2 regions of the Pseudobutyrivibrio sp. AR14 genome follow, and region 2 is predicted to be linked to the other one. Evidence: riboswitches for the same ligand, from Rfam matches in the RefSeq annotation. Region 2 holds a riboswitch; the other holds the start of a gene.

Region 1 (6,233 bases), on a different contig from region 2:
CTGAGTTCTCCTCGATTTCAACACCAAGGTTGTAAAGCTGCTTGATTGGTGCATTACAAGCAAGGAAGTTCATTGGACGTGGACCAAAGCTGATAATCTTAAGATCTGAAAGCGCGATTACTGCACGAGCGATTGGCTCAAAGTCGTGAATCATGTCAGCGCAATCCTCAGCATCACCTACTGGATACTCTGGGATGTAAGCCTTAACATTTCTAAGCTGTAAGTTGTAAGATGCGTTAAGCATACCGCAGTAAGCATCTCCTCTACCATCTAAAAGGCTGTTGCCTGACTCCTCAGCTGCTGCACAGAACATCTTAGGTCCATCGAAGTGCTTAGCAAGAAGTGTCTCTGAAATCTCAGGACCGAAGTTACCAAGATATACGCAAAGTGCATTACATCCAGCTTTCTTGATATCCTCGAGAGCCTGTACCATGTGAATCTCGCTCTCTACTATACATACAGGACACTCATAGATGTGCTCGCTACCATACTTCTTTGTGTAAGCTGCGATAAGTGCCTTTCTTCTGTCTACTGATAAGCTTTCTGGGAAGCAGTCACGTGATACTGCTACTACACCAATTTTTACATTTGGCATGTTTGTCATTTTAATTACCCTCCTTTTACTAGCCTTCCCTTTGTCTCATAAATAGGAAAAGCCTCCAATACGTTTGATAATAAGCTCGCCATTTTTGTTACTTTCTTCCAGCAAACGGCGAACTTTCAGCATTTCTTACAAAATACTGTCATTTGTTATACAAATATTATCAAAATTAACGTATTAGAGACTTTTAAAAATTTACTACGTGATGTAAGTTTTTTGACTTTTATTAATTTTTGCTATTTCATCTCACGGATAAGATTAACCATCTCGATTGCTCCCTGAGCACATTCAAATCCCTTATTACCTGCCTTTGTGCCTGCGCGCTCCACAGCCTGCTCAATAGTATCAGTTGTGAGAATTCCAAACATTACTGGAATATCGGCATTCATAGACACCTGTGCAACACCCTTTGATACCTCAGCACAAACATAGTCATAGTGTGATGTTGCGCCTCTGATTACTGCACCGAGACAGATAACAGCGTCATATTTTTTACTTTCAGCCATCTTTTTAGCAATAAGTGGAATCTCAAATGCACCTGGAACCCAAGCCACATCAATATCATTCTCTTTTACATTCTCTCTTTTCAAGCCGTCAATGGCGCCACCTAAAAGCTTTGATGTAATAAACTCATTAAATCTTGCTACTACAATACCTACCTTTACGCCTTCTGATACAAGCTTTCCTTCATAAACTTTCATATTATATTCTCCTTTTAATTAAATAATTTCCTGTTTAACATCTTCCACTTCTAAAATATGTCCCATGCGAGCTTTCTTTGTTTTTAAATAGAAAACATCATATTTGTTTGCCTCTATTTCAATAGGAACTCTTTTAGAAATTTCCATTCCATAGTCGGATAATTGATATACCTTGTCTGGATTGTTAGTGAGGAGCTCAAGTGAATGAATTCCTAAATCCCTAAGAATCTGAGCTCCTGTGTAGTACTCTCTCAAATCTCCTGGAAATCCTAGTGCTATATTTGCATCCAAAGTATCCATACCTTCATCCTGTAGCTTGTAGGCCTTCAATTTATTCACAAGACCAATTCCCCTGCCCTCTTGTCTCATATATAAAAGAACTCCTCGGCCTTCTTTTGCGATAGCTTTCATAGCAGCGTCAAACTGCTGACCGCAATCGCATCTCATAGAGCCAAAAACATCCCCTGTCAGGCACTCTGAGTGAACACGGCAAAGAATATTTTCTCCATCACTAATATCACCCTTAACTAAAGCCACATGGTGTTCCCCATTTATTTCATTAATGTAGCAATGTGCCATAAACTCACCGTATCTTGTAGGCATCTTTGCAATGGCTACGCACTCTACAAGCTTGTCGTAAACCTTGCGATATTCCACAAGCTGTGGAATTGTAATAAATGTTATCCCCAAATCTTCAGCAAGTTTCTTAAGGCTCTCACCTCTCATCATCGAGCCATCCTCTGCCATGATTTCGCAGCAAAGCCCACATTCCTTAAGACCTGCTAGCTTCATCAAATCAACTGTGGCCTCCGTATGGCCAGCTCGCTCTATCACGCCGCCCTCTTTTGCAACCAGTGGAAACATGTGACCTGGTCGTCTGAAATCAAGAGGACTTACATCATCTTTAACACAGCTTCTAGCAGTAATTCCTCGTTCTGCTGCTGATATTCCTGTTGTAGTAGATACATGATCAATGGATATCGTAAATGCGGTTTCGTGATTATCGGTGTTGTGAGTAACCATGGGTGGCAGCGCCAATTTCGCCGCCAATCTTTCACTCATTGGCATACAGATAAGCCCCTTGCCTACAGATGCCATTAAATTAACATTTTCAGTGGTAGCAAACTCCGCAGCACAGATGAAATCACCTTCGTTTTCTCTGTCCTCGTCGTCCATAACCATAATCACTTTGCCCTCCTGCAAATCCTTGATAGCTTTCTCAATTAATTCTCTTTCCATCATTTACCCTTTCCTAAAAGACCTAAAATCCGTTTGCCATTAAAAACTCTTTTGTCAAACTTTTTGTCCCTTTTCTATCATCAGAAGTCTCTGTATTTGCAAAGCTTGCCAAAAATTTCTTAACATATTTCCCCACAACATCATTTTCCAAATTCACTACATCCCCGATTTGCTTCTGGCTCAAAACCGTTTCCTTTAATGTGTGTGGGATGATTGATACTTTGAAGCTGCTACTATCTACTGCTGCAACTGTAAGGCTAATTCCATCAATTGCTATAGAGCCTTTTTCAACAATCCCACCAATTATTTCTCCACCGGCCTTTATTTCAAACCAAACAGCATTTCCATCCTTTTTGATACTTTGGATAGTTCCTGTGCCATCAATGTGACCGCTTACTATGTGACCTCCAAATCTTCCATCGGCGCTCATAGCCCTCTCAAGATTTACAGGCTTTGTAGCATTAAGGCTCCCTAAGCTAGAACGAGCCATTGTCTCATTCATAACATCAGCAGAAAAAGAGGAGCCATCATATTCCACCACTGTCAGACACACACCATTTACAGCAATGCTGTCGCCCAGGTGGATATCCTCCAAAATCTTTTTACATGCAATAGTAATACGCTGTTCCTTAGGACCTTTAACAATTCTCCTAACACTGCCCAGCTCTTCAACTATTCCCGTAAACATCAGTAAATCACCTCATTTTCTATAACCAAATCTTCACCCAGCCAGCTGGTATTAATTGGATTTAGCCTTATTGCATCGTTGATGCTTTCTATGCCTGCCCCTTCTACTGGTGATTTGCTGCTTCCTCCAAAAATCTTTGGAGCCATGTGGATATGTATCTCATCCACTATTTTTGACTTGAGGGCACTATAATTAATAGTTCCTCCCCCCTCAATCAGCACGCTATCAATTCCTCTATTGGAAAGCTCCACCATCAGAGCATTTAAATCGATTCCCTGCTCAGTTTTCGGTAATTTCAAAACCAAGCAGCCCCTTTTTTCTAACTCAGCGACCTTAGCCTCATCTTTCGATGTGGTTGCAATGATAGTTTTTATGCTATCTGCTGTTTGAACGATCTTTGATTCAATTGGAGTTCGTAAATGGGAATCGCAGATAATTCTTATTGGATTAACAGCCGGCTCATCTAATCGACAATCCAACATTGGATCATCCATAATTACCGTAGATACGCCAACCATAATTCCCGACAATCTATTTCTCAGTCTATGAACATTTTTTCTTGCCTCAGCTCCAGTTATCCACTTTGACTCACCTGTTTTTGTGGCTATCTTGCCATCAGCAGTCATTGCGTATTTCATAACAACATATGGCTTTCCTGTTGCCATGTATTTATTAAAAATTCTATTGAGATTCTTGCATTCTTTTCCTAGAAGTCCTACTTCAACTTTGATGCCACTGGACCTTAAAATTTCGGCTCCTTTTCCTGCAACCACAGGATTCACATCAAGTGTTCCAATCACCACTCTTTTGATTCCATTCTCAATAATAGCTTCTGTACATGGAGGTGTTTTCCCGTAGTGGCAACATGGCTCTAAGGTTACATACATTGTTGCTCCTTTTGCTGAGTTTCCTCTTTTTTTACAATCCTTAAAGGCATTCCTCTCAGCGTGAAGCTGTCCATATTTTTCATGGTAGCCCTCGCCTATAATCACACCATCTTTGACTATTACTGCTCCCACCATGGGATTCGGATTTACGAATCCCTCTCCTCGTCTGGCAAGCTCGATTGCTCGTTGCATATAAATTTTATCTTCCATAATTCCTCCTATTTTTAAGATTCTATTCAGCCCCCATTCCCAAAATCGCAGTTCCACTGCTTTCCTCTTGCTCATGTGGTTCTCGTAAATAGAATCAAAAAAGCCTTGGATTTCTCCAAGGCTAAAATACGTAGCTTCCGTTTCAAACTTTTGCATGAAACATCTACCCTTATAAATTAAAAAGCTCTGAGACATAAAATCTCAGAGCCATAAATTCAAAAGTAAACTACCATCTTCTTTCATCCAGACTATACTGTCGGCTTCGGAATCTCACCGAATCATGCCAAAAGGCTCGTGGGCTATACCACCGGTAGGGAATCACACCCTGCCCTGAAGACATCTATTCAATTGAAATGATTGTAACTAAACAATATATCAAAGTCAACAGCTATGATTATTTATTCTTGCGATATTCGCTAGGTAACACACCATATTTGTCTCTAAAAGCATTGGAAAATGCCTTTGAATTAGGGAAGCCATTGCCTAGCGCAATATCTACTATCTGGCCGCCTGTCTCCTCTAATTCTCTAACTGCATGCTCAAGTCTGATGCCAAGAAGATAATCCTTGAAATTGATGCCCGCATGCTTTTGGAACATTCTCGATAGATATGATGGTGAATAACTAAACTGCTCTGCCATCATCTCAAGAGAAAGAGGCTCAGCATAATGATCCTTCATATATCTAGTAATATTTGAAAGCTTCTTAAGCTGCTTGTTGCTCTTTAAAATGTCTTCATTTACATTGAACTTTCTGTATTTGGTAACAAGAATATACAAAAGCTCATAGTAAAGACTGAGGACCTGAAGGCGATAACCCTCCTCCCCTTTTGTATTGATAAGATACATCTCCTGAAGAAGAGTAAACACTCTGTGGTCAGTCTCTCTATCTCCATGGGAGAACCAAATGAACTGATCATCTGTAAAATAATCCGCAAATGTGTCCTGTGGAATCTGTAGAACCACTGTCCTATTAGGGTTTGGGGCTGCAATGCTATGCACCTCATTACTATTTACAATAACAAATTCGCCTGCGCTAAGAGGGAACTTCTTCTCGTGAAGAGTAAAGTCAAGCTTGCCCTCCCATACTGCAAAAATCTCTATCGAACGGTGCCAATGCTTATCTCTTGTATAATTACCATTTGCTCCTTCAAATGAAAAAAGTTTGAAAGGTAATCCCGCATCTGTAACAACCACCTCGTGCTGATAAGCTTTTAAATCCATACTATCCTATCTCCCTAAAATATCTACAATCTCCATCCAGCTCGAAGCCAATATGTGAAAACCCCAACTTTTTCAATAATCCCCTGCTTGCAACATTATCAGGGTCGCATCTAGCCACAAGACTCGTCAAGGAAAATCTATCCCTTGCCAGTCTAATGATCTCAGAGCACACCTCAAAGGCAAGCCCCTGCTTCCATCTATCAGGGGAGATACAAAAACCAAGCTCCGCCTGATTCTCTCTGTCACAGGATTCTCTAACTTCAATACCTGCTCTACCAACTAGTTTGCCAGTAGCTTTATCAAAAATCAACCACATTCCAAATCCATATAATTTATAGATATATTGAATGTAATTCTCCTCGTATTGCCGCTCCTCTTCGTACTCAAAAAGGGGCTCCATATATTCTACAATTCCAGGATTATCATATAGCTCAAACAAGCTATCTAAATCATCCATGGAAAACTCTCTAATAATAGTCCTGTCAGTCTCGGATATAAAAAGCGGAAGTCCTACGCATCTACGATATATATCCTCATAGTCCTGATCATCAACCTCGTCTGGATCAATTAAAATATGGTCACACTTAAGCATAGTAACACCATCATGTTCAAATGCCACCACCGGCTGCTTTTTCTCATTACAAGCATCTATAACAGCCTGATTATCTGTTAAAACCAAAGTCCC
Region 2 (6,233 bases):
AGCAAGGGCTGCCATCGGAAATATTGGACTTGTCATAATGCTTATAGCGCTAGTAATAAGCGTTATTGTAGTATTTATCGTTACATTTACTATTATCAAACCGCTTAAAGATACAAACAAGGCAATCAATGACATTATTGACAGTATCAATTCCGGCAACGGAGATTTGACAAATAGAGTAAAAGTTCGTGGTAATGATGAGACGGCCCAGATTGGAAATTCTATTAACGAGTTTGTTGGAGTGCTTCAGAATGTAATGGGAATGCTTGGCAACAATTCAGGACGACTTAGCTCTATTTCGAAAAATGTTGGAAACAGCATTAATCATACTAATGATGAAATCAATGATGTTTCATCTACTATGCAAGAAATGTCCGCTTCTGCCGAGGAGATTGCAGCATCATTGCAGCAGGTAGTAGACAGAATTAACGACATCACAAGCAAGGTTAATGATGTGCATGTAAAGGCAAATGATCAGGCTGATTCTACAGAGCAGATTCTCCACAAGGTTGAGGGCTTGAGACAGGAATCTATGAAGCAGAGAGATGAGGCAGACACAGAGGCAAATGTTGTAATCGAACAGCTTCAAGAAAGTATGAAGACAGCAAAAGAAGTTGAAAAGATAGCTGATTTGACTGATGAGATTTTAAATATTGCAGCTCAGACCAACTTGCTTGCACTTAATGCTTCCATCGAGGCAGCACGTGCCGGTGAGGCAGGAAAGGGATTCGCAGTTGTTGCTGACGAAATCAGACAGCTTGCCGACAACTCAAAAGAGACAGCCAGCGGCATCCAGGAAATCTCCAACGGAGTTATTGCCAGCGTAGATGACCTTTCTGAAAAAGCAAACTCACTTGCAAATGCATTTATGGAAGCCAATGCTTCAGGTCGTGAGGGTGTAGAGCACATGACAGGCACTTACCAAGACGACATCCAGACTGTAGCATCTGCAATGGAAGAGTTCGCAGTTGACAGTAATGAAATCAACAAGGGCATGGCTGAAATCAAGAGTACAATTGACAACATAAACAGAGCTCTTGAGGAAACTGTAAAGGGTATCTCTAATGTATCTAATGCAACAGCAGAGGTTGCAACAAACCTTGCAACGATCAGCGACGAGGCAGGAGAGAACCTTAACATTTCAGACGAGCTTGCTAGCGAAGTTAACAAGTTTAAATACGAATAATTCTACCTTTATTAAAATAAGGCGGCTAAGGCTGCCTTATTTTTTTGTTCAATCTAGGAAATACCTATTGCTGGGGTTTTGAAAAGGAAAACTTGACATATACCCCTAGAGGGTATATTATGCAGATGTAAGGATACCCTGTAGGGGTATAGCAAAGGAGTAAATATGGGAAATAAGAATGAGATAGAGGAAGTAACTTGTGAATGCTGCAGTGGCAAGCACAAGGACAGAGATGCAAAAGAGAAAAAGGACTTGATGAATCGTCTCAAGAGGATTGAGGGACAGGTTCGCGGCGTGGAGAACATGCTGGAGAATGATGTGTATTGTACAGATATTCTAGTTCAGGTCTCTGCTATTACTTCCGCATTAAATAGCTTTAACAAGGTTTTGCTGGCTAATCATATGAAGTCATGCGTAGCGGATAATATCCGTGAGGGCAATGATGAGATTATTGATGAGCTTGTAGTGACTCTTCAGAAGCTTATGAAATAATAGTCCGGTGTATAGAGGTTATTAATATGGAAAAATATAATGTAACAGGTATGAGTTGCGCTGCCTGCCAGGCTAGGGTGGAAAAGGCAGTTTCAGCTGTGCCAGGTGTTGAAAGTTGCTCTGTCAGCCTGCTTACTAACTCAATGGGAGTTGAGGGAAGTGCAGATTCAGCTGCTATTATTAAGGCGATAGAGGATGCAGGATACGGCGCCAGCTTAAAGAATGAGGCTGGTACAAGGGATGGTCAGGGCAGTTCTTCCATTCCTAATTATGAAGAGGAGTTAAAAGACAAGGAGACTCCAGTTATCAAAAAGAGGCTTATAGTATCAGTGATTTTACTGATTCCTCTTTTATATGTGAGCATGGGTCATATGTTGTGGGATTGGCCACTGCCAGGATTTATGGATGGCAATCATATTGGTATGGGCATTTACGAGATGCTTTTGTCAGCAGCCATCATGGTGGTCAATCAAAAGTTTTTCATCAGTGGATTTAGGGGACTTATTCACAGAGCTCCTAATATGGATACCCTTGTAGCCCTAGGTTCAGCCGCATCATTTATCTACAGTGTTTATGCGGTGTATGCCATGACACTTGCCCAGCTGGCTGGTGATGGGGATAGGGTAATGGCTCTTATGAATGACTTTTATTTTGAGTCAGCAGCTATGATTCTTACCCTTATCACAGTTGGAAAGCTTTTGGAGTCCATTTCCAAGGGGCGCACCACAGATGCCCTGAAGGACTTGATGAAGCTTGCTCCAAAGACTGCAACTGTAATACGAGATGGCAAGGAGCAGCTTGTTCCTATAGAGCAGGTTAAAATTGGAGATAGATTTGCAGTACGAGCTGGAGAGAATATTCCAGTTGATGGAATAGTGGTAGAGGGAAATGGTGCTGTTAATGAATCAGCTCTCACAGGCGAGAGTATCCCAGTTGATAAAAATGTAGGAGATACTATTTCAGCTGCCACCACAAATGAAAGCGGCTATATGGTATGTGAGGCCACTAGAGTAGGACGAGACACTACATTGTCTCAGATTATTCAGATGGTCAGCGATGCAGCAGCCACAAAGGCTCCTATTGCCAAGATAGCAGATAAGGTATCAGGAGTTTTTGTCCCAGTAGTGATTGCTATTGCGATTGTTACATTTATTATATGGATGCTTGTTGGCCAGACATTTGGCTATGCACTTGCGAGAGCAATTTCTGTACTTGTAATCAGTTGTCCATGTGCCTTAGGACTGGCAACTCCCGTTGCAATCATGGTAGGAAATGGAATGGGAGCCCGCCATGGAATCATGTTTAAGACGGCAGTATCCCTTGAGGAGACTGGCAAGATTCAGATAGTTGCCCTGGATAAGACAGGCACAATTACAAAGGGCGAGCCAAAGGTTATCGGATTTTTCGAGGCAGAGGGTGTGGAAGATATCGATTTGCTTAGAGCGGCTTTTGCCATTGAAAACAAATCAGAGCACCCACTTGCAAAGGCAATAGTAGAGTACGGTCTTGAGCTTTCAGAGGAGCCGGCGGAGGTTACAGATTTTAAGACTGTTTCAGGAAATGGCCTTATGGCAAAGCTTGATGGACAGATGGTATACGGAGGCAATTACCAGTTTGTTTCTGAAAATGTTCAGATACCAGACTATGCTAAGAGCCTTGCTGAGGAGCTTTCTGAAAAGGGTGAGACACCACTTTTCTTTGCACAGGAAAATGGATTCCTTGGAATCATCTCTGTTGCAGATGTTATAAAGGAAGATTCGGATGTTGCCATCAAGGAGCTTAAAAATCTTGGCATCCACGTGGTAATGCTCACTGGAGACAATGAGCGGACAGCAAGGACAATTGCTGAGGATGTGGGCGTAGATGAGGTCATCGCCGGTGTGAAGCCAGATGGCAAGGAAGCTGTTATCAAGAAGCTTCAGAAGTTTGGCAAGGTGGCTATGGTAGGTGATGGAATAAATGACGCTCCAGCCCTTACCAGAGCTGACATGGGAATAGCAATAGGCGCAGGTACTGATGTGGCAATAGATGCAGCGGATGTGGTACTTATGAAAAGCAGAATTTCAGATGTGGTGGCAGCCATCAGGCTTAGCCGTGCCACACTAAGGAACATTCATGAGAATCTATTCTGGGCATTTTTCTACAACATAATAGGAATTCCACTTGCAGCAGGAGCCTATATCCATGCATTTGGATGGACGCTGAATCCTATGTTTGGAGCAGCTGCCATGAGCTTATCAAGCTTTTGCGTAGTTACAAATGCACTGAGACTGAATCTTTTTGATCCATTCAATAAAGGAAATGACAGACCACTTAAAAATTCACTTGGTCATGAACCATTATTAATTAAGGAGGACAATAACAAAATGGAAATCACAGTAAAGGGAATGATGTGCCAGCACTGCGAGGCACACGTAAAGGAAGCACTTGAGAAAATCTCTGGAGTAGAGGAGGCAGTTGCTAATCACGAGGCAAATCTCGTAACACTTAAGACATCTGCTGAGGTATCAGAGGCAGACCTTAAGGCAGCCGTAGAGGGCGCCGGATACGAATTCTGCGGAGTTAAATAAATGATTGATTAATTGCGCACAATGTAGTATAGTATTGTAGAATTAAATAGGAAATCTTCAGGGCAAGGTGCGAAGGCTTAGGCTTTCAATTCCTGACCGGCGGTATAGTCCGCGAGTCCTTAGGGACTGAACTGGTGTGATTCCAGTACCGACAGTATAGTCTGGATGGGAGAGGATAAATAAAGTAATACATTTATTTTTGAGTATAGGCCCTGATTTTATCAGGGCTTTTTTATTTGTTAATCCAATGGAGATTCCTAGAGATATATTTAGGAGGTGTGCTATGGACACAACAGAAACAGTTAAGATCAACAACAATAAAGTAAATGTTAGGAGTATGACAGTAACAGCTATGCTTTCGGCTATTGCCTTTGTATTGATGTTTTTGGATACAGCAGTTCCATTTGTTCCAAATTTCATCAAGCTTGATGTGTCAGAGCTTCCAGCTCTTATGGCATCATTTGCACTTGGCCCAGTTTATGGCGTAGTAGTTTGCTTGATCAAGAATCTTCTTCATTTATTTATGACAACAACAGGTGGTGTAGGCGAGCTTTCAAACTTTATCTTAGGCGTAGCCTTTGTTTTGCCAGCTGGTCTTATTTATTACAGAAAGAAGACAAAGAAGAATGCGATTTTAGGTGCATTTGTTGGCGCTTTTTTAATGGCTGCAATCAGCTTCCCATCAAATCTCTTTATCGTATATCCTGTATACTATAATTTCATGCCAAAAGATGTTATTATAGGAGCATATCAGGCAGTTGCTCCATTTGCTGAGATTAAATCAATCGAGCAGTGCTTATTATTCTTCAACGTACCATTTACATTTGTAAAGGGTCTCATCTCAGCAATTATTACAGTACTTATTTATCAGCCACTTAGACCTCTTCTTAAGGGCAAAAATTAACGAGAAAAATTCTCATTTACTGAAGGTTTATAGTTATTGCGAATTCAAAGGAGTTCTGCTAGTCTACTTATAGTTAGAATATGCTAACTATGTGTAAATCATTGCAGAGCTCCTTTTTATTATTTTCAAATAATAATTATTTGTGTGATTGCTACTCACATGATTGCACTTGCAGGAATTGCTACTTCCTGCAATGTGTAGGAGCTCTTCTTCTCTAGATTTATTCGCTCTTTAAAGAGATTGAATAGATAACTAAAAATAATTTTATAGTGAAAGGAAGGATTTTATGGATTACTTAGAGATTGAAAAGGTAATTGGTAGAGAGATTCTTGATTCAAGAGGAAATCCAACTGTTGAATGTGAGGTTACACTTGTTGATGGTACTGTAGGCCGGGGTATGGCTCCTTCAGGTGCTTCTACTGGTGAGTTTGAGGCTTTGGAGCTTCGCGATGGAGATAAAGGCAGATATTTAGGTAAGGGTGTAAAAAAGGCAGTTGCAAATATTAATGGACCAATTGCTGATGTAATTTGCGGAATGGATGCATCAGATATTTATGCTATCGATGCAGCTATGATTAAGGCTGACGGCACAAAGGATAAGTCAAACTTTGGCGCAAATGCTATCCTTGCAACTTCAATCGCATGTTGTCGTGCAGCAGCAACATCACTTGAGATTCCTCTTTATAAATTTTTAGGTGGTATTCAGGGAACAAAGCTTCCAGTACCAATGATGAACATTTTAAATGGTGGTGCTCATGCAGATAGCGCTGTTGATACACAGGAATTTATGATTATGCCAGTTGGCGCTCCTTCATTTAGCGAGTGCTTACGTTGGTGTGCAGAAGTTTTCCATGCTCTTAAGGCTATTCTCAAGGAGATGGGAGACGTTACAGCAGTAGGTGATGAGGGTGGTTTCGCACCTAACTCACTTAAGAATGATGATGAAGCTATTGAGACAATCTTAAAGGCTATCAAGGCTGCAGGTTTCGAGCCAGGTAAGGACTTTATGATTGCTATGGATGCTGCATCAAGCGAGTGGAAGTCAGAAAAGGGTAAGGGCTTCTATCATCAGCCAAAGTCT

What was found. Region 2 has a riboswitch for FMN ahead of BLP50_RS08335 (ECF transporter S component). Riboswitches for the same ligand answer to the same signal wherever they lie in the genome.
Region 1: linked by a shared signal. The riboswitch ahead of ribD (bifunctional diaminohydroxyphosphoribosylaminopyrimidine deaminase/5-amino-6-(5-phosphoribosylamino)uracil reductase RibD) and the one ahead of BLP50_RS08335 (ECF transporter S component) in region 2 are both predicted to bind FMN.

What each region holds. Positions count from the first base shown of each region.
Region 1 covers NZ_FMUY01000004.1:130,887-137,119, forward strand. The annotation lists gene BLP50_RS04985 (L-fucose/L-arabinose isomerase family protein) at 1-604, opposite strand, end outside; gene ribH (6,7-dimethyl-8-ribityllumazine synthase) at 838-1,302, opposite strand; gene BLP50_RS04995 (bifunctional 3,4-dihydroxy-2-butanone-4-phosphate synthase/GTP cyclohydrolase II) at 1,321-2,541, opposite strand; gene ribE (riboflavin synthase) at 2,564-3,229, opposite strand; gene ribD (bifunctional diaminohydroxyphosphoribosylaminopyrimidine deaminase/5-amino-6-(5-phosphoribosylamino)uracil reductase RibD) at 3,229-4,326, opposite strand; FMN riboswitch at 4,554-4,668, opposite strand; gene BLP50_RS05010 (AraC family transcriptional regulator) at 4,721-5,548, opposite strand; gene BLP50_RS05015 (GNAT family N-acetyltransferase) at 5,550-6,233, opposite strand, start outside.
Region 2 covers NZ_FMUY01000007.1:123,199-129,431, forward strand. The annotation lists gene BLP50_RS08320 (methyl-accepting chemotaxis protein) at 1-1,186, shown strand, start outside; gene BLP50_RS08325 (metal-sensing transcriptional repressor) at 1,352-1,678, shown strand; gene BLP50_RS08330 (heavy metal translocating P-type ATPase) at 1,705-4,248, shown strand; FMN riboswitch at 4,298-4,429, shown strand; gene BLP50_RS08335 (ECF transporter S component) at 4,532-5,152, shown strand; gene eno (phosphopyruvate hydratase) at 5,439-6,233, shown strand, end outside.